Regions from separate parts of the Micromonospora marincola genome, predicted to be linked through region 2. Evidence: riboswitches for the same ligand, from Rfam matches in the RefSeq annotation. Region 2 holds a riboswitch; each other region holds the start of a gene.
The links. A riboswitch is a leader RNA that binds a small molecule or an ion and turns the genes downstream of it on or off. The one in region 2 is predicted to bind cyclic di-AMP.
Positions count from the first base shown of each region.

Region 1: linked by a shared signal. The riboswitch ahead of SM450_RS21380 (coiled-coil domain-containing protein) and the one ahead of SM450_RS18155 (C39 family peptidase) in region 2 are both predicted to bind cyclic di-AMP.
Region 3: linked by a shared signal. The riboswitch ahead of SM450_RS04970 (coiled-coil domain-containing protein) and the one ahead of SM450_RS18155 (C39 family peptidase) in region 2 are both predicted to bind cyclic di-AMP.

Region 1 is NZ_JAXCFT010000010.1:164,070-170,844, reverse strand. It holds gene SM450_RS21390 (HelD family protein) at 1-1,826, shown strand, start outside; gene SM450_RS21385 (cation diffusion facilitator family transporter) at 1,901-2,815, shown strand; cyclic di-AMP (ydaO/yuaA leader) riboswitch at 2,960-3,089, shown strand; gene SM450_RS21380 (coiled-coil domain-containing protein) at 3,095-4,180, shown strand; gene SM450_RS21375 (hypothetical protein) at 4,260-4,841, shown strand; gene SM450_RS21370 (SRPBCC family protein) at 4,729-5,241, opposite strand; gene SM450_RS21365 (STAS domain-containing protein) at 5,348-5,707, opposite strand; gene SM450_RS21360 (hypothetical protein) at 6,202-6,606, shown strand.
Region 2 is NZ_JAXCFT010000007.1:171,832-178,606, forward strand. It holds gene SM450_RS18150 (hypothetical protein) at 677-1,225, shown strand; gene SM450_RS18155 (C39 family peptidase) at 1,293-2,189, opposite strand; cyclic di-AMP (ydaO/yuaA leader) riboswitch at 2,381-2,524, opposite strand; gene SM450_RS18160 (hypothetical protein) at 2,821-3,585, opposite strand; gene SM450_RS18165 (hypothetical protein) at 3,733-4,107, opposite strand; gene SM450_RS18170 (acyltransferase family protein) at 4,186-5,355, opposite strand; gene SM450_RS18175 (polysaccharide pyruvyl transferase family protein) at 5,502-6,775, shown strand, end outside.
Region 3 is NZ_JAXCFT010000002.1:122,114-128,888, forward strand. It holds gene SM450_RS04945 (heavy metal translocating P-type ATPase) at 1-1,621, opposite strand, end outside; gene SM450_RS04950 (hypothetical protein) at 1,618-2,514, opposite strand; gene SM450_RS04955 (heavy-metal-associated domain-containing protein) at 2,550-2,756, opposite strand; gene SM450_RS04960 (metal-sensitive transcriptional regulator) at 2,836-3,135, shown strand; gene SM450_RS04965 (YibE/F family protein) at 3,143-4,441, shown strand; cyclic di-AMP (ydaO/yuaA leader) riboswitch at 4,596-4,726, shown strand; gene SM450_RS04970 (coiled-coil domain-containing protein) at 4,731-5,756, shown strand; gene SM450_RS04975 (carbonic anhydrase) at 5,816-6,460, opposite strand; gene SM450_RS04980 (helix-turn-helix transcriptional regulator) at 6,628-6,775, shown strand, end outside.

The DNA.
Region 1 (6,775 bases), on a different contig from region 2:
ACGACGCCGAGACGCTCGTGGTGGACTGGCGGGCCCCCGCCGCCGCCGCGTTCTACCAGGCCACCCCCGCCGAGCCGCGCGGCGTGGTGCGCCGGCGCACGATCCAGTCGGCCGCCGAGAAGGTGACCCGGATCGAGGACGACCTGCTTGATCCGGAGGCCGCCCCGGCGGACATGGCGGTGGTCGGCGACGGCGCGCTGCTGGCCACGCTGTCCCGGGCCACCGGCCGGGGCATGCGGGACATCGTCGCCACCATCCAGCGGGAGCAGGACGAGGCGATCCGTTCCCCCGGCAACGGTGTCACGATCGTCTCCGGCGGTCCGGGGACCGGCAAGACGGCGGTGGCGCTGCACCGGGCCGCCTACCTGCTCTATTCCGACCGGTCCCGCTATGCCGGCGGCGGCATCCTGGTGGTCGGCCCGTCGGGCGTGTTCGTCGAGTACATCGCCTCGGTGCTGCCCTCGCTCGGCGAGGAGACCGCCACGCTGCGCTCGCTCGGTTCGCTGTTCCCGGGCCTGTCGGCGACGCGGACCGACCCGCCGGAGGTGGCGTCGGTGAAGGGGTCGCTGCGGATGCGCCGGGTGCTGGAGCGGGCGGCGCGGGACGCGGTGCCGGACTCCCCGGCCGAGCTGCGCCTGCTCTACCGCGGCGAGCTACTGCGGTTGGAGCGGCAGGCGCTCGACGCGGTGCGGGACCGGACGCTGTCCCGGGGCGCGCGCCGCAACGAGGTGCGCCGGGCGGCGTTCGACGCGGTCCTCGCGGCGCTCTACGCGCAGGCCCGCACGCTGCGGGTGGGCCGGCTGCCGGAGCAGCCCGCGTTCGAGGACGAGATCATCGAGCGGCCGGAGTTCCGCGACTTCCTGCGGGCCTGGTGGCCCCGGCTGCACCCGCGCCACGTGCTGGGCTGGCTGGCCCGGCCCGAGCGGCTGCGCCGGTACGCCGGCGGGATCCTCTCCTCGGCCGAGATCCGGCTGCTCACCGACGCCTACCTGACGCTCGCCGACGAGGGGCCGACGGTCGCCGACATCGCCCTGCTCGACGAGCTGGACGCGCTGCTGGGCAAGCCGGTGCAGCGGGCCCGGCCGAAGCGGGACCCGTATCAGCTCGCCGGCGGCGTGCGCGAGCTGAGCACGTACGCCGATCGGCAGCGTGCCGCCCGCGCGGCGGCGCGGGAGCGCCCGACGGACTACCGCGACTACGCCCACGTGGTGGTGGACGAGTCGCAGGACGTCTCGCCGATGCAGTGGCGGATGGTCGGGCGGCGCGGCCGGTTGGCGTCCTGGACCGTGGTCGGCGACCCGGCGCAGACCGCCTGGACCGGTGACCCGCAGGAACTGGACCGGGCCCGGGACCAGGCGTTGGGGCGGCGCCGTCGGCACCGCTACGAGCTGACCACGAACTACCGCAACTCGGCGGAGATCTTCGCGGTGGCGGCGGCGGAGATCCGCCGGCTGTACCCGGACCTGACGCTTCCCGACGCGGTGCGCTCGACAGGCGTGCCGCCGGTGCAGCGCCGGGTGGCCGCCGCCGAGCTGCCCGCGGCCACGGTCGAGGCGGCCGGGGCGCTGCTGGCCGAGGTCGAGGGCACGGTCGGCGTGATCACGCCGGTGCCGCGCCGGGACGAGGTGGCCGGCTGGCTGGGCCAGCTCGGCGCCGGCCGGCTCCAGGTGGTGACAAGCCTCCAGGCCAAGGGCATGGAGTACGACGGGGTGGTGCTCGTCGCGCCGGGCGAGATCCGGGCCGATCCCGGCTCGGGGGTACGCACGCTCTACGTCGCCCTCTCCCGGGCCACCCAGCGCCTGACCACGCTCGACCCGGTGGGGTGAGCCACCCTCACTTGCACACATAGCGATGTGAGCATAGATTGGTTCCGGCCGAGGCACGGGGCGGAGGTGTGCGCGTGGGCGCAGGTCATGACCACAGCGGCGCGGTGACAAACGCGGCGCACCGCCACCGGGGCCGCCTCTGGGCGGCGTTCGCGCTGCTCACCGTGCTGATGCTCGTCGAGGCGGTGGCCGCCTTCGCGACCGGCTCGCTCGCGCTGCTCTCCGACGCCGGGCACATGTTCACCGACGTGCTCGGCATCGGCATGGCGCTCGCCGCGATCACCGCCACCCGGCGCGCCCGGACCGACCCGCAGCGCACGTTCGGGCTCTACCGGCTCGAGGTGCTCGCCGCGCTCGCGAACGCGGTGCTGCTCGGCGCCGTCGCGGTCTACGTCCTGGTCGAGGCGGTACGCCGGTTCGGCGAGCCGCCCGAGGTGCTCGCCGGGCCGATGCTCGTGGTCGCCGTGCTCGGGCTGCTCGCGAACATCGCCGCCTTCGCGCTCCTGCGACCCGGCGCGCAGGAGAGCATCAACCTGCGCGGGGCGTACCTGGAGGTGCTCGGCGACCTGCTCGGCTCGCTCGGCGTGATCGGCGCCGCGCTCGTCATCGCGCTCACCGACTGGTGGTGGGCCGACCCGGTGGTCGCCGTGGCGATCGGCCTGGTCATCCTGCCGCGCACCTGGCGGCTCGGCCGGGCCGCGGTGCGCATCCTGGTGCAGGCCGCCCCGGAGCACCTCCAGGTGACCGCGGTGCATGACCGGCTGGCCGCCGTGCCCGGCGTGGCGGAGGTGCACGACCTGCACGTGTGGACGCTCACCTCGGGGATGGACGTCGCCTCGGCGCACCTGACCACCGACCCGCGCGCCGAGGTCGCCGCCGTGCTCGCCGCCGCCCGCGCCGCCCTGCACGAGGACTTCTCGATCGATCACGCCACGTTGCAGATCGAACCCGGAGCGTCCGCCGGCGGCTGCGGCCCGACCGAGTGGTAATTAGGACAGACTTAAATCTGAGTGGCTATTGTTGGCAATTGCCGGTTTTGCCCGGTATTCGGCTTCGACTGGTGGAGCCGGCACCGGGCAGCGCCGGTAGGCTCGATCGCGGTCACCCCGCAGGCGTCACTCCGACGCCCGGCGGAGCGGCCATCGCCTAATCGCCCGTAGGGCGAGCCGGGGAACCACGTACGTGGGGTGCATCCGCGTCAGCGGTAGGGATCTTCCGTCCCGAACCCGTCAGCTAACCCGGTCGGCGGTTGACGGAAGGACACGTGAATGCCCACAGTGGCACCTGTACGACGGACGGCCGCCCGATTGGCGGCCCTGCTCGTCGCGACGCTGGCCCTCGGCGTCGTGACCGTGCCGGTCTCCCCCGCCTCGGCGGCGGCACCGACCGGCCGGCTCGCCGCCGCACCCGGCGACGACGACGAGGGCGGCACACCGACACTGCGCGCCCAACTCGACGCCGCGAGCAAGGGCTGGCTGGACGCGAAAGCCGCGTTGAACCGCTCGGTGACCCGCCAGAAGCAGCTCAACGACCGGCTCACCACGATCGGCGCGGAACTGACCGAGCGCGACGCCAAGGTCGGCGAGATCGCCGGGGTGGCGTACCGCACCGGCCGGATGGGCACCGCCGCGGCGCTGCTCGCCAGCAACAGCCCGGAAGGTTTCATGGACCGGGCCGCCGCCCTGGAGACGGTCGCGGCGCACGAGGACCGGACGCTACGCGAGCTGATCGCCACCCGGGACGAGGCGATCCGCACCCGCACCGCGCTCACCGTCGAGATCGGCGAGCAACGCAAGCAGGTCGCCGTGATGGCCAAGCGCAAGGAGCAGGCCGAGCGGGCGATCGAGGTGGCCAACCGCCGGCCGTCGACAAGCGCCGGCAGCAGCAGCGGCGGCGGCAGCGCCCGGGGCTCGTCCACGGCGAACGCGACGCCGGCCAAGCGCAACTCCGACGGCTCGTGGCCGGCGGAGTCGTGCAGCGTCAACGACCCGACGCCGGCCAGCGGCTGCATCACCCCACGCACGCTGCACGCGCTGCAACAGGCCAAGGCGGCCGGCTTCACCAGGTACGTCTCCTGCCACCGGCCAAGCGGCTCCGGTGAGCACCCGAAGGGACGGGCCTGCGACTTCGCGGCCCAGAAGAACGGCTTCGGCGGCGTGGCCAGCGGCGGCGACAAGACGTACGGCAACAACCTGTCCGCGTACTTCATCCGCAACGCCGACCGGCTCGCCGTGCTCTACGTGATCTGGTTCCGGGAGATCTGGCTGCCCAGCAGCGGCTGGAAGTCCTACAGCGGGGGCAACGGCGACCCGTCCAGCGACCACACCAACCACGTGCACCTGTCGGTCTACTGAGCACTACGCTCCCCGACGTACACCGGGTGTCGCCGCGTGGCCCACGACGTGGGCCACGCGGCGGTCGACGATCGGTGGCATGGGACGACGACTCTCCCCCGCCGGCCGCAAGGCGCTGCTCACCGCGCACCTGGTCACCTCGCTGGGCTGGCTCGGCACCGACCTGGGGCTGCTCGCGCTCGGCGTGGCCGGGCTGCGCGGCGCCGACCCGGAGGTCGTCTACCCGGCGGCGGCGCTGCTCGCCACCTGGCTGTTCGCGCCGCTGAGCGTGGCGGTCTGGTTGGTCGGGACCGCAAGTGCGCTGCTCACCCCGTGGGGCCTGCTGCGCTGGCGCTGGGTGCTCGTGAAGTTCGCGCTCACCACCGTGATGCTCGGCCTGGTGCTGCTCCTGCTCACTCCCCGGCTCCGGCACCTCGGCGCGCTCGCCGGTGCCGCCGACACCCACCTGCGGGTGGACCTGGTGGTGCCGCCGGCCGTCTCCACCACGCTGCTCCTGGTCGCCACCGTGCTGTCCACGTACAAGCCGTGGGGGCGGCTGAGTCGCCGCGTCAGGCCGGCCGGCCCTCCAGGGTCGCGCCGAGACGGGCGGCGAGACCCAGGTGGGCGGCCCGGGCCTGCCGGAACGCGTAGCCGAACAGCGGCGCCGGAGCGGTCAGGGTGATCTCCACGTCGATCCGCACCACGCCGTCGGGCTCGTCGCGCAGCCGGGTGTGGTTGCGCACCGTCGTCGCCGGCTGCTGCCGGGCCACGGTGACCACCTCGTCCTCGTTGGCGATCAGCACGTCCGCCTGGTAGGTCACCGGGAAGTGCAGCGGACCGAGTTCCAGCCGGTCGGTGATCGCGTAGCTGGCAAGCGCGCCCGGCCGGGGCGGCAACTGCCGGACCCGCACGATCAAGGGATGCAGCTCACCCTGCCGGTTCAGGTCGCCGAGCAGGGCCACCGCGTCCGCCCGGCCGCACCGGGCCTGCACGGTGTAGCTGAAGGTGTCGCTGCTCTGCAACCCGTCCCCCTCGCCGTCATGGGTCCGGACGATCGTCCCGTACCGGGGCCGGGCTGGCAACGGGTCGAAAGTCCCCGACCGGCGAGGGCCGAGGTCGAGTCGGCGCGGCGCGGGCGGCTGGGCCGGGGTCGAGCGGCACGCCGACGGCGGGTGGGCCGGGTGGCGCTCAGGCGCCGGGGAGCACCTCGGGCGCCTGGTCGGCGAACCACGGCTCGGGCGCGCCGAAGAGGCCGAGCAGGCCGGTCACCCAGAGCTGCCGGTGCACGAACCGGCTCGGCTCGGTGACCACGAGCTTGACGCCGCTGACCTCGCACGTCTGGAAGCCGGAGACCATGGCGCTGATGCCGACGGAGTCGATGAACGTGACGAGCCGCATGTTGAGCTCGATCCGTGCGGGGCGCCCCTTGGCGAGCACCTCCGCGATCGCCTCCCGCACCTCGTACGCGGTGTCGACGTCGATCTCCCCACGGGGCGCGATCTGGACAACACCACCCGGACGCATCGACTTCACGATCGACAGGCTCACGCGAGCACCTCCACTCGCCCCTTCGGGCGCCTCATCAGTACGCGGGCCGCGACCGAGAGTATTCCTCCAACGGCCCCGGTCGCCACCCCCGGGGATGAGCAATTTGCGGACTGGGCACACCTGGGCGAACCCAATCCGGACTTCCGGGTTCCAATTTCCCCTTCGACGCGGACCGCGATCGGCCGAACGACAGGTCCGAGTCGGCCGATCCGCTGACCCAGGGTAGCGGGCGCACGCACGTCGCGGCGAACACGCGCCCCCTCGGCGCGTTCACCCGCTTCGTCCCGTTCCGCCCCCCGGAGCCCGGAGCCCGGAGCCCGGAGAATCTTGGTACGGAATCACCCCTCCAGGGGCGATTCCGTACCAAGATCCAGCACCGTGGGGTTTGGCGGGAGGCTCCCCGGGGCACTGCGCGGGGGAGTGAACCGTGACGCGCCGGATGAACCCGGAGTCCGAAGTGGCCGTCGGGCTTCGGCACCCGAGGAGGTAGAACGATGTTCGGATCCAGCCTGATGGACCGCCGCAGCAAGCCCGAGCGGGTCGCGGACCAGGCGTGGCAGCACCTGCTCACCGCCGTCGGCTCCGCCGGTGACAGCGTGCGGGACGCCGCCCACGCCGCCCGCCGCAACTCCTCCGGCCTGGCCGACGACGCCACCGACCTGGTCGGCTCCGCCGCCGACGAGGCGCGCCGCCGGGCCGGCCTCGCGTTCGAGGCGCTCGCCGGACGCCGGCCCGCGCTGCCGTGGACGCTGCTGATCGCGGCGGCCCTGACCGGCGCCGCCATCGGCTGGGCCGCCGGCACCGCCGCCCGCGCCGCCAGCAGCCGGGAGCGCAGCGCCGACGAGATCGAGTTCGTGGACGTCGACCGGCCGAACTCCCCGGCCGGCCTGGACGGCTGACCCCACTTCGTACCCGCACGCGGCCGGCCGCCCTCGGTCACGGCCCGGGTCACGAACGCGGCGGCCGTCCTCGGCACGGCCCGGGTCACGGACGCGATGGCCGCCCCCGACGCTCGGGGGCGGCCATCCCTGTTCACGAAAGGCGATGGCCGCCCCCGGAGTGCCGGGG
Region 2 (6,775 bases):
ACACGCTGCGCGAGAGCGGACACCTCTCCGACGCCCCTGACACACCCATACCGTTCCAGTCGTCGCCCGTGCCTAGCACGAGTGGAACGTCATGGGTGTCTTCGGCGCGTTGATGCACCCATACCGTTCCAGTCACGGCCCGGGCGGAGCACGAGTGGAACGCCACGGGTGTCTCCGACGACCTGACACACCCATACCGTTCCAGCCATGGCCGGCCGAAGCACGAGTGGAACGTCATGGGTGTCTGGGGCGCGTTGATGCACCCATGGTGTTCCAGTCGTGAGCTTCAGGGGAGCGCGGGTGGAATGTGAGGGGTGTCTGACCGGCGTGCGGAATCCCGGTCGCCGTGTGCCGCCGTGTGTTCCGGGTGGGTGGGGTGTCCGGTTCGATGGTGGTGGGCGGCACTCTGACGGTGGAATCGGCCCGGGGGTGGGGGCGTTGTAACCGGGTGAACGACCGAGGAAGGCCAGCGCCGTTCACTGCGCGGCCGAGCACGTGCCCCCGGGAATGGCGGTGGGCAGCCGGTCGTTACACAGTCTCCCGGCCCCGTGGTGTGGCCCTGCCCCGCGGAGCAGCCGGCATCCCCCGCAAATCCTGAGTGCCTGACGGTGCTTGCGCGCGTGCCGAACATCCCCCGTGCGGTGCGCGTCGTCGACCCCCGAATGGAGCCCCCACCATGAACACGATCCTGCGTAAGAGCGTTCTGGGTGTTGCTGGTCTCGCGTTTACCGGTGGTGTGTTCGCCGGTCCGATCGCCGCCCACGCCGACACCCCCACCCACACCACCAAGCCGGTCGCGGCCGTGCAGGCCGAGGGCAAGCAGTCCACCATCACCCTCAACGACGAGCAGACCGCCAACGCCAAGGCGATCATCGCGGCGACGAAGAAGGCCGGCCTGCCCGAACGGGCCGCGGTCATCTCCATCGCCACCAGCCTCCAGGAGTCGAAACTGGAGAACCTGGGCCACCTCGGCGACACCAACGACCACGACTCGCTGGGCCTGTTCCAGCAGCGCCCCTCCTCCGGCTGGGGCAGCCCGGAACAGATCACCGACCCCGAGTACTCGACCCTGGCGTTCCTGAAGGGTTTGAAGCAGGTCGACGGCTGGCAGGACATGCCGCTGACCAAGGCCGCCCAGACCGTCCAGGTGTCGGCCTACCCGGACGCCTACGCCCAGTGGGAGAACCAGGCCACCGACCTCGTCACCACGCACTGGACCAAGTAACAGACACGCAGAAGGCCGGCACCCCGCAACAACGGGATGCCGGCCTTCACGCGTGTACCCGCAATGGTCAGGCGGAGTAACCGCGCGTGGCCATCCAGTTCGCCAGGTCTACCGTGGCGACCCAGTACGACGGCAGCGACGGGTCGGCCGAGTCGGCGATCCGTACCGTCCGGCCGTCGTTTTTGTAGCCGATCACGGCGACGTAGTGGCCGCCCGGGAACGAGTGCCAGCCGCCGTTGGTGTCGGTGGCGTCGCCGACGATGTTCGAGACTACGGCCCGGCCGTTGCTGACCGCGTTGACGACGTCGGCCTGGAGCCGGTCGACCTGACCCGGGGTGGCCGCGCCGGGGATCATGCGGGTCCGGTACGGGGTGCCCTTGACCTGCTGGTTGAGCACCCGGGTGGTGTCCTCGGCCGAGTTGGTGCCCATCTCGGTGGTGCCGAGGGCGGCGGCCAGCGTGTCCTGGCTGCGCTCGATGCCGGTGGCGCTGAGCGCGTTCCGCACGGCGGCCGGACCGCAGTAGTAGTAGGTGGTCTGCGCCTGGTAGTCGTAGTCGAGCACCTTGCTCGACGGTGGCTTCGGCTTGGCCTTCGGCGTGGTGTCCGGGTCGGCGGCCTTGGCCGCGACCTTCGCCGCGACCTTCGCCGCGACCTTCGCCGCGGGCGAGGCCGTGGGAGAGGCACTGGGCGACGCGCTCGGCGAGGCGCTGGGTGAGGCGCTCGGCGACGGGACGGCGCCCCGCGCCTCGCTCCGGCTGGCGGTGTCGCCGAGGCGGGAGCCGAGTTCCGCCACGGCGGTGGTGTTGTTCCGCTGAGCCGGGGCCTCGGCGGTGGTGGTCAGGGCGGCGCCGGCACCGCCGGCCAGCACGAGGGCCGCCGCCGAACCGGCGATGATCTGGTACGGGCGCTCGGTCGCGAGCCGCCGCAGCTGACGCTTCAGGTGGTGCTTCACGGATTCCTCCACGGGGGTGGGCGGCACACGCCGGCCCGGCACGCGGAGGTGGTCAAGCGCGCTGGCGGGCTGGGCGTCCGCGGGTGGTGGCCCGATATGACGGGCGGATCGGGGGGTCGGCTACGCGTCGCCTCAGGCGCGCGCCGGCCCCCGTAGGCCGTGGAGGCGGGGGGACGATCGGGGGGTGGTTGGCACGAGGAGGTAACTCCTTCCGTGGCCGCCGACCGGGTTAGCTGACGGATTCGGGCGGGAAGTACGCCCTACCGCGGGCCGTGGGCTCCGCGGATTCACCCCGGTGTTGCTGTGGGTCCCCGGTTCGTGTGTGCACGATTAGGCGGGTCGGCGCGGCGACGCCATCGGCGATCGACAACCGCACCGGACGCGCCGACACTACCGATGGGTACGGCGCATGCCAAGCGCTCCTACCTGCGGAAACGTGCCCGGCGACTACGGATTCGGCACAGTCGGTCACCGACGTGACTCAATGGGACACGGGTCCTCGACGGCGCCGGCTGGCGGAAACAGGACGTCCGGCGGGTGGAGAACCGGACGCCCGGAGCGGCAGGGGACACCGGCCTCGACGGCGAACCGGGCCGGTGACCCGGCTCACCGCGTTCGGTAACGATTCGGCCGAGGCCGCCGCTCAGCCGACGCGGGCCGGCCGCCAGAGGGCGTTGCGCACAGGAGCCGGCACCGGTACGCGAGTCGCGGCCGGGGCCCGGAACGCCGGCGCGGGCCACAGCGCCGTCGCGGCGGCGTACGCCTCGGCGGCGAGCGTCCGGGCGGACTCGGCGGCCAGTTCGGCGTCCCGCCACGCCAGCCGCTCCCGCTCGTCGACCGCCTCCCAGACGGCTCGGCGTCCGTCCCGAACCGTCCGGGCCAGCACGATCTCCTGCGCCGCCGGGTGACGGCAGGGGTCCCACCCGTTCCGGCCGGCCAGCACGTCGGCGAGCTGGCGGGCGGTCAGGTCGCCCCGCCAGTGCGCCGTCATCGCGGCGTGACGCAGCCAGCGCTCGCGCGCCGCGTACTCGGCCGGGGTGCGGGGTGTGTGCGGTTCGGGCAGTGCGGCGGCGCCGGTCAGGCGGCGGGCGGCCGAGTCCGCCTCGTCGTACGCCGCCCAGGCGCGCTCCGCCTCGCCCTGGGCGGCCAGCCACCGCTCGCGGCGACGCCGGGCGGTCTGGGCGGCTCCGGCGGCGGCCACCGCCACCTCGTCGGCGTACCGGGTCAGGTCGGCCCGGTGCAGCGCCTCGACGTCGGCCGGGTCGGGTTCGGCCTCGGTCACGCCGTCGCGTTCGGGGCGGGCGACAAGCACGGTGAGCAGGACGAGGGCGAGCACGGTGAGGGCCGACCAGATGGCGGCGGCCTCGGGGACCGCGGTGAGGAAGTTGAGGAGAACGGTCTGCGACATGGGCGGGCACCTCACGGGAGACGGTGACGGGTAGTTCCGCACGGCCGGTCGGGGGCGGGGCGCTACCGGGATCCGGGCGCCGCCGGGCCGCCGAGGGGGCGGGTGCGGGTGAGGTTCGGATGGGCGACGGGACGGACCCGTGGCGGGTCAGCGGCCGGGCGGGGCCCGCGGGCCGGCCGGCGCCGTCGGTTGACCGGCCGGGACCGGGTGCCGGCCGGTTGGGCGTACGACGGCGCCCTCCGGCTCGGGCTCCGGGACGCCGGTGGAGGCGGTCCGCCGCTCGGTGGCGGCGTCGTGCTCCGCCCGCGAGCCGGCATCGGCGCGGAACGTCGATCCGGCATCGGCGCGGAACGTCGACCCGGCGACCGGGCCGACCAAGCCGACCGGCGCCGGCGACGAGGCGGCAGCCGGCAACGAGGCGGCGCCGAACGAGAAGGCGACGACCACGGCCAGGCTGGCGAGCATGCGTGCGGCCCAGCGCGCCACCCACCACACGGGACAGGTGAGCGCGATCGGAAGCACGGGTACAAACTACCCGCGATCCCACCGCGACGCACCGTCACCCGGCGTGTCGCAACGCCACCGACCAGGGTGGACGGGTCAGTCCGGCCGGCGCGACTCGGCGTACTCGATCGGGCGGTCGGCGTCGTCGGCGGCCGGCCGGGGTGCGGGCACGGCCGGCGCGGTGGCGGCGCGGGCCCGGCGCGGCGGGCCGAGGAGGCGCATCATCGGCACCTCCACCCAGCGGTGCAGGGCGGCGGCGAGCGCCAGGGTGAGCAGCAGGAAGCCGAGCACCGCGAGCGGGCCCCGCCAGCCGGGCAGCCCGGTGCCCCAGTCGCCGGTGAGCCGCAGGACGGTCACCATGACCAGCACGTGGACGAGGTAGAACGCGAACGAGACCTCGCCGAGCCAGATCATCGGGCGGGACCGCCACGGGGTCCGCCGGCCCCGCACGTCGGCGTCCGCCGCGGCGGTGATGACAAGCAGGTACGCCACGGCGAGCAGCGCCGCCCAGAACTCGGCCCGGATCCACAGCGCGGCGACCACCCAGGTGGCCACGAAGAGCGCGCTCGCCACGGTCAGATTGGGGCCGCGCCAGCGGTGGCGGCGCATCAGCTCGGCGGCGGCGGCTCCCATCCAGAACTCGAAGGAGCGGGTGACCGGGAAGATCTGGGTGAACCACCACCGCTGCTCCTCGGGCACCAGGTGCTGGCCCGGCCAGAGCGCCAGGATGAGCAGCGGCGCGGCGACGAGCACGGCCGCCAGCACACCGGTACGCGCCCGGCGCAGCCACGGCACCACAAGCGGCAGGCACAGGTAGAAGGCCAGTTCGCAGGAGAGCGACCAGCTCACGTTGTTGACGCTGTAGAAGTAGCCGTTGAGCGGGATCCACGCCTGGACCAGGAAGAGGTTGCCGATCGCGGCCCACGGCAGGACCGGGTCGGCGAACCAGGCCGCCACGGCCAGCGCCGCCACGAACGTCACCACGTGGTTCGGATAGATCTTGGCGAACCGGCGCCGCAGGAACGTCCGGCCGCGCTCGCCGTCGCGATACGACCAGACAAGCACGAATCCACTGAGGATGAAGAAGAACTCGACGCCGGAGAGTCCGAGGCTGAAGGCGCGGTCCACCACCGCCTTCAGGTCCGGCTCGGCGATGATCCGCATGGTGCCGGCGTGGAAGCCGAACACCAGCAGGGCGGCGATCCACCGGAGCCCGGTCAGCGACGGCAGCCGCGGAGCGCGGGTGGTGGTCGGCGCACTTGTCATCCCGGGCACCCTACCCGGGGCGGCCGGCCGGCCTCGCGCGGCGGCGTCCCGGCCGGAACCCGGCGAACGCCGGATAGGCTTTCCGTTCCCGCACGTGCGGGGCCGGTCCTGGCCTCGCCGGGCCCGTACGGAAGGTGAGCGACCGGATGCACCAGCGGATCCTGCTCCGCGCCCGCAAGGGCCCGTTCGACGTCCTGACACCGGAGGAGACCTTCGCCGGCAACTGGATCGGCGACAACAGCGGCAACCTGGTGTTCAGCCACGCCGCGCACAAGCTGCTTGCCACCTCCACGGCGCAGATCACCCCGAACCGGGCACCGGCCGACCCGCGCGACGCCGACGAGATCAACGAGCGGTACGACGTCTTCGTGGTCCCGCTCGCCAACGCCTTCCGCCGCAGCTTCGTGCACCGCCTCAACCCGCTCACCCGGCTGATCGAGCGCCTGAAGATCCCGGTGGTGGTCCTCGGCGTCGGCGTGCAGACGGACGTCGACGGGGACCGGGAATACCTGCGCCAGATCGACGAACCGGTAAGCGCGTTCTGCCGGGCCGTGCTCGACCGCTCGCACCGTATCGGGGTGCGCGGCGAGATCACCGAGAGCTACCTGCGTACCCTCGGTTTCTCCGCGGTGGAGCAGATCGGCTGTCCGTCGATGTTCCTGCACGGCGACGAGTTCCCGCTGGAGAAGAAGCGCCCGGAGCTGACCACCGACGACCGGATCGCGTTGACCATCTCCCCGTACGTCGCCTCCATGGCCAAGGTCGTCCGCCACCACCGGGAGCGCTACCCGAACCTGTGCTACGTCCCGCAGGATCTGCGGACCCTCGGCACCCTGCTCTACGGCGACGCGCCCGAGCACCGGGGCAAACGCAGCGAGATGCCGCTGCACACCTCGCATCCGCTCTTCGTCGAGGACAAGGTGCGGATGTTCGTCGACCCGTGGACCTGGATGTCGCACCTGTCCGACTTCGACTTCAACTTCGGCACGCGGATCCACGGCACCATCACGGCGCTGCTCGCCGGCACCCCCGGCTACCTCTTCGCCCACGACTCGCGCACCCTGGAACTGGTCCGCTACTTCGACATCCCGCACCGGATCATGCGGGACGTGCCGGCCGACGTCGACGCCGCGGACCTCTACGCCGAGGCCGACTACACCGCGCTGACCGCCGGTCACAAGGCCCGCTTCGACACGATCACCGCGTTCCTGGCCAGGCACGACCTCGGCACCTCGTTCGCCGACGGCGACAGCGCCGCCCGGTTCGACAAGCAGGTCCGCGAGACGGAGTTCCCGCCCGCCGTCGGGCCGGTCGCCGCCGCCCCGCCGACCGAGCTGCTGGCCCGCATCCAGCGGCTCCGCGACGAGAACCGCACGCTCGCCGACACGATCGACGGGCTCCGCGCGCAGGGGTTGCGCCA
Region 3 (6,775 bases), on a different contig from region 2:
ACACCTCCTCGGGTACGTCGAGACCGCGCTCCCGCAGCAGCCGGGGCCGCCCGACCACCACGCTCCGCCCGTCGACCGTGCCGGTCACCCCGAGCCCTTCGACGGTGGCGAAGTCGACCGCCACCGGCGCCCCGGCCCGCGCCGCCGCCTCGGCTACCGCCCGGGCGATCGGGTGCTCAGAGGCCGCCTCCAGCGCGCCGGCCAGCCGGAGCAGCTCGTCGGCGTCCTCGCCGGTCGCGGGCAGCACCTCGGCCAGCGCCATCCGGCCGGTGGTGACCGTGCCGGTCTTGTCCAGCACCACGGTGTCGACCCGTCGGGTGGACTCCAGCACCTCCGGTCCCTTGATCAGCACGCCGAGCTGCGCGCCGCGCCCGGTGCCGACAAGCAGCGCGGTCGGGGTGGCCAGGCCGAGCGCGCACGGGCAGGCGATGATGAGGACGGCCACGGCGGCGGTGAACGCGGCGGTCGGCCCGGCACCGGTGCCGAGCCACCAGCCGAGCGTGCCGGCGGCCAGGGCGATCACGATCGGCACGAAGACGCCGGAGATCCGGTCGGCGAGCCGCTGCACCGCGGCCTTGCCGGTCTGGGCCTGTTCCACCAGCCGCGCCATCTGGGCGAGCTGGGTGTCCCCGCCGATCCGGATGGCCCGGACGACAAGCCGGCCGCCCGCGTTGATCGTGGCGCCGACCACCGTGTCGCCGGGACCCACCTCGACCGGCACCGACTCGCCGGTGAGCATGCTGGCGTCGACCGCCGAGGTGCCCTCCTCGACCACGCCGTCGGTGGCGATCTTCTCTCCGGGGCGCACCACGAACCGGTCGCCGACCACGAGCTGGTCGACCGGGAGCCGGACCTCCTGCCCGCCGCGCCGCACCGCCACGTCCTTGGCGCCCAGTTCGAGCAGGGCCCGCAGGGCGGAGCCGGCGGTGCGCTTGGCGCGGGCCTCGAAGTATCGGCCGGCCAGGATGAAGACGGTCACCCCGGCGGCGGCCTCCAGATAGATGTTGCCGGCGCCGTCGCCCCGGGTGATGTCGAACCGGAACGGGTGGGTCATCCCGGGCATGCCGGCGTCGCCGAGGAAGAGCGCCCACAGCGACCAGCCGAACGCGGCGAGCGTGCCGAGCGAGACCAGGGTGTCCATGGTCGCCGCGCCGTGTCGCAGGTTGACGAGCGCGGCCCGGTGGAACGGCAGCCCACCCCAGACCACCACCGGCGCGGCGAGCGTGAGCGAGGCCCACTGCCAGTAGTCGAACTGCCAGGCCGGGACCATGGCCAGCACGATCACCGGCAGGGTCAGCGCCGCGGAGACCCACAACCGGGTACGCGGGCCGCGCAGCTCGTCCGCCGGCTCACCGGTCACGGTCTCCCGGGCCTGCGCGGGCGGCGGCACCACTGCCGTGTAGCCGGTCTTCTCCACGGTGGCGATCAGGTCGGCCGGGGCGACCTCGTCGGCGTACCTGACGGTGGCCTTCTCGGTGGCGTAGTTCACCGTCGCCTCGACGCCGTCCATCCGGTTGAGCTTCTTCTCGATCCGGGCGGCGCAGGACGCGCAGGTCATGCCGCCGATCGCGAGTTCGATCAGGTGCGGCGCGGTGGGTAGCGCCTTTCCCGTGGTGGTCATCGCGGCACCTCCCCGGTGGGGTCGCCGGCCACGACTGTGAATTCGGCGGTGTGCACCGCGTCGCCGTGCCGGAAGTCCAGATAGAGACGGTACGCCCCGGTCGAGGGCACCTCGGCCGCGAACGTGACCGCCGGCCCGGCCGGCGTCCGCCCGTCGCCTGGCGCGCCCTCCGGATGCACGTGCAGGTAGGCCAGGTCGCCCTGGCGCAGCGCCACCAGGTGCCCGTACGCCCCGAGGTAGGGCTGGAGGTCGGTGACCGGCCGGCCGTCGTGGCTGACCGAGAGCGTGAGCCGGCTGGTGTGGCCCGGCTCGGGCGTGCCGGTGAGCGTCACCGTGTAGCCGTCGACAGTGGTGCTTGTGGCCGGCGGCGGCAGCGGCCGGGCGGCCAGCGGGCCGGGGACGGTGACGTCGACGCCGAGGGTCAGCGGCTCCCCGCCGGCGGGGGTGAAGTCGGCGTACGCCCGCCACACGCCGGGACCGGCGAGCGGCGAGGCGACCCGCCAGGTGCCGTCGTCGGTCAGCTCCGGGTGCACGTGCCGGAAGCCGGACAGGTCGCGGCGGGCGACGATCAGGTGCATGCGCTTGTCGTGGGCCACCTCGTAGCGGGTGACCGGCTTCCCGTCCGGACCGGTGATCCGGAACGCGAACTGGCCGGTGGGGCCGGTGGTCGGCTGGAGCGTGTAGCCGCGTTCGGAGACGAGCAGCCCGCCGGGCAGGTGCGCGGCGTCGCCGCCCCCGTGGGTGTCCCCGCCGTGTCCGTCGGTGTCGGTGGGGTCGTGCCTGGTCTCGGCGGCCGGGGTGACGGGACCGGTCAGGTGACCGATGCCGTACGCCCCGCCGAACACCGCCGCCAGGCCGAGCGCGAAGCCGCTCAGCTTCGTCGCCGTGTTCATCGGTGCCTCCTCGGTTGCGCGGGTCCGTGGACCCGTCACGCCCCGGCGAGGTCGTAGCCGGCCTCGTCCACGGCGGCGCGTACGGCGTCCGCGTCAAGCGGGCTCCGACTGGTGACGGTGACCCGGCCGGTGGCCAGGTCGACCTGGACGTCGGTGACGCCCGGCAGCGCGGTCAGCTCGGTGCTCACCGCGTTGACGCAGTGGCCGCAGGTCATGCCGTTCACCTGGTAGGTGGTCTCCATCTCGCCCTCCGATCCGATACCCCCCAGGGGTACAAGTCGAACGTTAGCATACCCCCGAGGGGTACGCTATCCTCGGCGCATGACCACGCCGCCCACCCCGACCCGGGGCTACACCGCCAGCAAGGACCAGCTCCTCGCCCGGCTCCGTCGCGTCGAGGGCCAGGTCCGGGGCGTCGAGAAGATGGTCGAGGACGACCGTTACTGCATCGACGTGCTGACCCAGATCTCGGCCGTCCAGGCCGCGCTGGACAAGGTCGCCCTGGGCCTGCTCGACGGCCACGCCCGGCACTGCATGCACGAGGGCGCCGCCGAGGGCCGGGCCGACGAGATGGCGACCGAGATGATGGCCGCCGTGGGCCGCCTCATGAAGCGCGGCTGACCAGCCCGTGGGTGCCGGCCACAGCCGTACCGCCCCGGCGCCGCCGCGCGTACGCCGCCTTCTCGTCGCGACCGTGGCGCCGCTGTTCGTGCTCACCGTGATCGCGGCGCTGGCGCTGTGGCCCCGGCACGGGCCGGAACCGACGGCGGGCGCGAACCTGCCGCGCCACCATGGCACGGTGACCCGGGTGGTGACCGAGCCCTGCCCACCGACCCCGGAGGAGCCGGCGGGCGCCGCCGGGCGGTGTGGCACCGTGACCGTCGCCGCGGAGCAGGGCCCGGACGCCGGCCGGCAGGTCGAGACGCCGGTCCCCGACGGGCCGGGCGCGCCCCGGGTCGAGGTCGGCGACGAGGTGATCCTGGTCGAACTGACCGACCCGGCCGATCCGGCGGCGAAGAGCTACCACATCGCCGAGCACCAGCGCGGCACGCCGCTGATCTGGCTGGTGGCGCTCTTCGCCGCCGCGATCGTGGCGTTCGGCAGGTGGCGCGGGCTGGCCGCGCTGGGCGGCCTGGTGGCCAGCTTCGCCATCCTGCTCGGCTTCGTGCTGCCCGGGATCGGCGCCGGCCGGTCCCCGCTGCCGGTGGCGATCGTCGGCGCCGCCCTGATCATGTTCGTGGTGCTCTACCTGACCCACGGGTTCAGCGCGCAGACGTCGGTGGCCGTGCTCGGCACGCTCGGCAGCCTGGTGGTCACCGGAGTGCTCGGCACGCTCGCCACGGCCGCCACCCACCTGACCGGCTTCGGCAGCGAGGACGCCACCACGCTGTCGATGTTCCAGGGCGACGTCGACCTGCACGGACTGCTGCTGGCCGGCATCATCATCGGCTCACTCGGCGTGCTCGACGACGTCACGGTCACCCAGGCGGCCACCGTCACCGAGTTGGCCCACGCCAACCCGGGGCTGTCCCGGCGGGCGCTCTACCGGGCGGCCACCCGGGTCGGCCGGGCGCACATCGCGTCCACGGTCAACACCATCGTGCTGGCGTACGCGGGCGCCTCACTGCCGCTGCTGCTCCTGCTGGTCGCCGACTCCCGCCCGGTGAGCGAAATCCTCACAAGCGAGTTCCTGGCCCAGGAGATCGTCCGCAGCGCGGTGGCCACCATCGGCCTGATCGCCGCCGTACCACTGACCACCGCGCTCGCCGCGGTCGTCACCACCGCCGGGCGGCGCGGGCCGGACGACGGCCCGGCGCCGCCCGCCTCGCGGTCGCCGCGGGAGCGGGACGAGACGCTTGAGGCGCTCGGCGGGGCGCCCGCCGACAGGTGGCCCGGCGACCCGAGGAGTACGCAGGCCGCATGGTGAAACTCCGCAGCGTGACGGCCGGAATCAAACGCGATGCTGGTCACGCTGGGCAATGTCGAATTCTCGCTATTGGTCGGCTTCCGGACGTAGATCCCCGGTCGGGATGTCGGGTAACCTCGCTGCCGGTCACCGCCGAAGGCACTCACCGGTGCCTGCGGTGCCGCCGCCCAATCGCCTCCGGGCGAGCCGGGGAACCAGGTACATGGGGTGAATCCGCGCGAGCGGTAGGGGCCACTTCCGTCCCGAACCCGTCAGCTAACCCGGTCGGCGGCCGACGGAAGGGAACACTGTGACGGCACCCCTGCGCCGCTGGCTCACACCCGTGGTGGCCGTGCTCGCCTCATTCGCCGTGCTGGCCGGGCCGACCCCGGCGACAGCCGCCCCGCACGCCGCCGCCCCCAACCCCTCGGGGCACGCGGAGGACGACGACCCGCCGCTCATCACCGAGGCGATCGACTCCGCCAACCGGGCCTACCTCCAGGCCAAGACGAAGCTGGCGACCTCGCAGAACCGCCAGAAGCGGCTGGCCGCCGAGGTGAGCGCGGCGGAGGCCGAGCTGGAGGCGCTCAGCCCGCAGGTCAACCAGATCGCGGCGCAGTCCTATCGGACCGGTCGGATGGGCGCGATGGCGATGCTGCTGGAGAGCGACTCGCCCGACTCGTTCGTCAGGCGGGCCAGCGCCCTGGACGAACTCAACCTCTTCAACGCGCAGCGGCTCACCGCCATCAACTCCGCCAAGAACCGCGCCGAGCAGGCCAAGCTGGCCATCGACGCCGAGGTGCGCGAGCAGGAGAAGCAGACGAACGCGATGGCCCGGGAGCGGACCGAGGCGCAGAAGGCGCTGAAGCTCGTCGGCGGGCTGGGCTTCACCGGTGGCCTGGTCTCGGCCACCTCGCCGGTCGCCAAGGTCGGCCCCGGCCGCACCGCCGACGGCGGGTGGAAGTCGGAGTCGTGCAGCCAGAACGACCCGACCACCTCCGGCTGCGTCACGCCGCGCACGCTGCACGCCTACAAGGAGGTCAAGCGGGCCGGCTTCAACCGTTTCGTGGGCTGCTACCGCCCCGGCGGGCCGTGGGAGCACCCCAAGGGCAAGGCCTGCGACTGGTCGCTGCAGAAGAGCGGCTTCGCGCCCTGGCACAACAACGACACCCGCAGGTACGGCAACGAGGTGGCCGCGTTCCTCATCCGCAACGCGGACCGGCTGGGCATCTACTACGTGATCTGGAACCGGCAGATCTGGTTCCCGGCGACCGGCTGGAGCTCCTACAGCGGGCCGTCCAACCACACCGACCACGTGCACATGTCGATGCTCTGACGCCGCGCGCGCGAGAAGGGGCCGCCCGCGGGCGGCCCCTTCGTCACGTCCGGGTCCGATCAGCCGGTGAGCGCCCGGTCCGGCTGCGCGGGCAGCGGGGCCGGGGACTGTGCCACCGTCCGCACCTCGCCGCCGCTGAGCCGGTAGGACATGCCGACCACCGCGCACGCCCCGCCGGCCACCCGCCCGGCGAGGACCGTCGATCGGGCCAGCAGGGTCTCCACGGTCTGCGCGATGTGGACGTCGATGATGCCGTCGAGGTCCTCGACCTCCTGCCGGGCGGCCCGGAGCAGGCTGGGTGAGACGGCGTCCACCACCGCGCCCAGGTGCCCGGCCGGGGCGGAGCCGGTGCGGACCGCCTCCCGGGCCGCCTGGACCGCGCCGCACGAGTCGTGACCGAGCACCACCACGAGCGGGGTGCCGAGCACGGTGACCGCGTACTCCACGCTGCCGAGCACCTCGGGGCCGGCGGTGTGCCCGGCGGTGCGCACCACGAAGAGGTCGCCGAGACCGCGGTCGAAGATGATCTCGGCGGCGAGCCGGGAGTCGGAGCAGCCGACGATCACCGCGAACGGATGCTGGCCGTCGGCGACCGCGGCCCGGCGACCGGCGTCCTGGTTCGGGTGCTGCGGCACGCCTGTGACGAACCGGTGGTTACCGGCCCGCAGCTCGGCGATCGCCTCGTCAGGAGTGGTCAGGCTCATGCTGCTCACCTCGTGCTCGCGCGGAACGACCAGGCCGGCCGCGGTGTCGGCCCCGCGACCCACAGTCACACGCGGCCCGAAGGCACGTCAAGATTTCGTGATACGCGTTTCATACGTCTCCGTTCCGGCACGCACCACGGTCGGAGCGCCGGCCGGGAAGCCATACGATGACCACCATGGCGACCACACCAGGCGAGGACGGGAGCCGCCGGAACTGGACCTTCCTCACCAACCACGGGCACGTGCTGCTTGTCATCGCGCGCAAACCCACCGCGCGACTGCGGGACGTGGCCGCCGAGGTGGGCGTCACCGAGC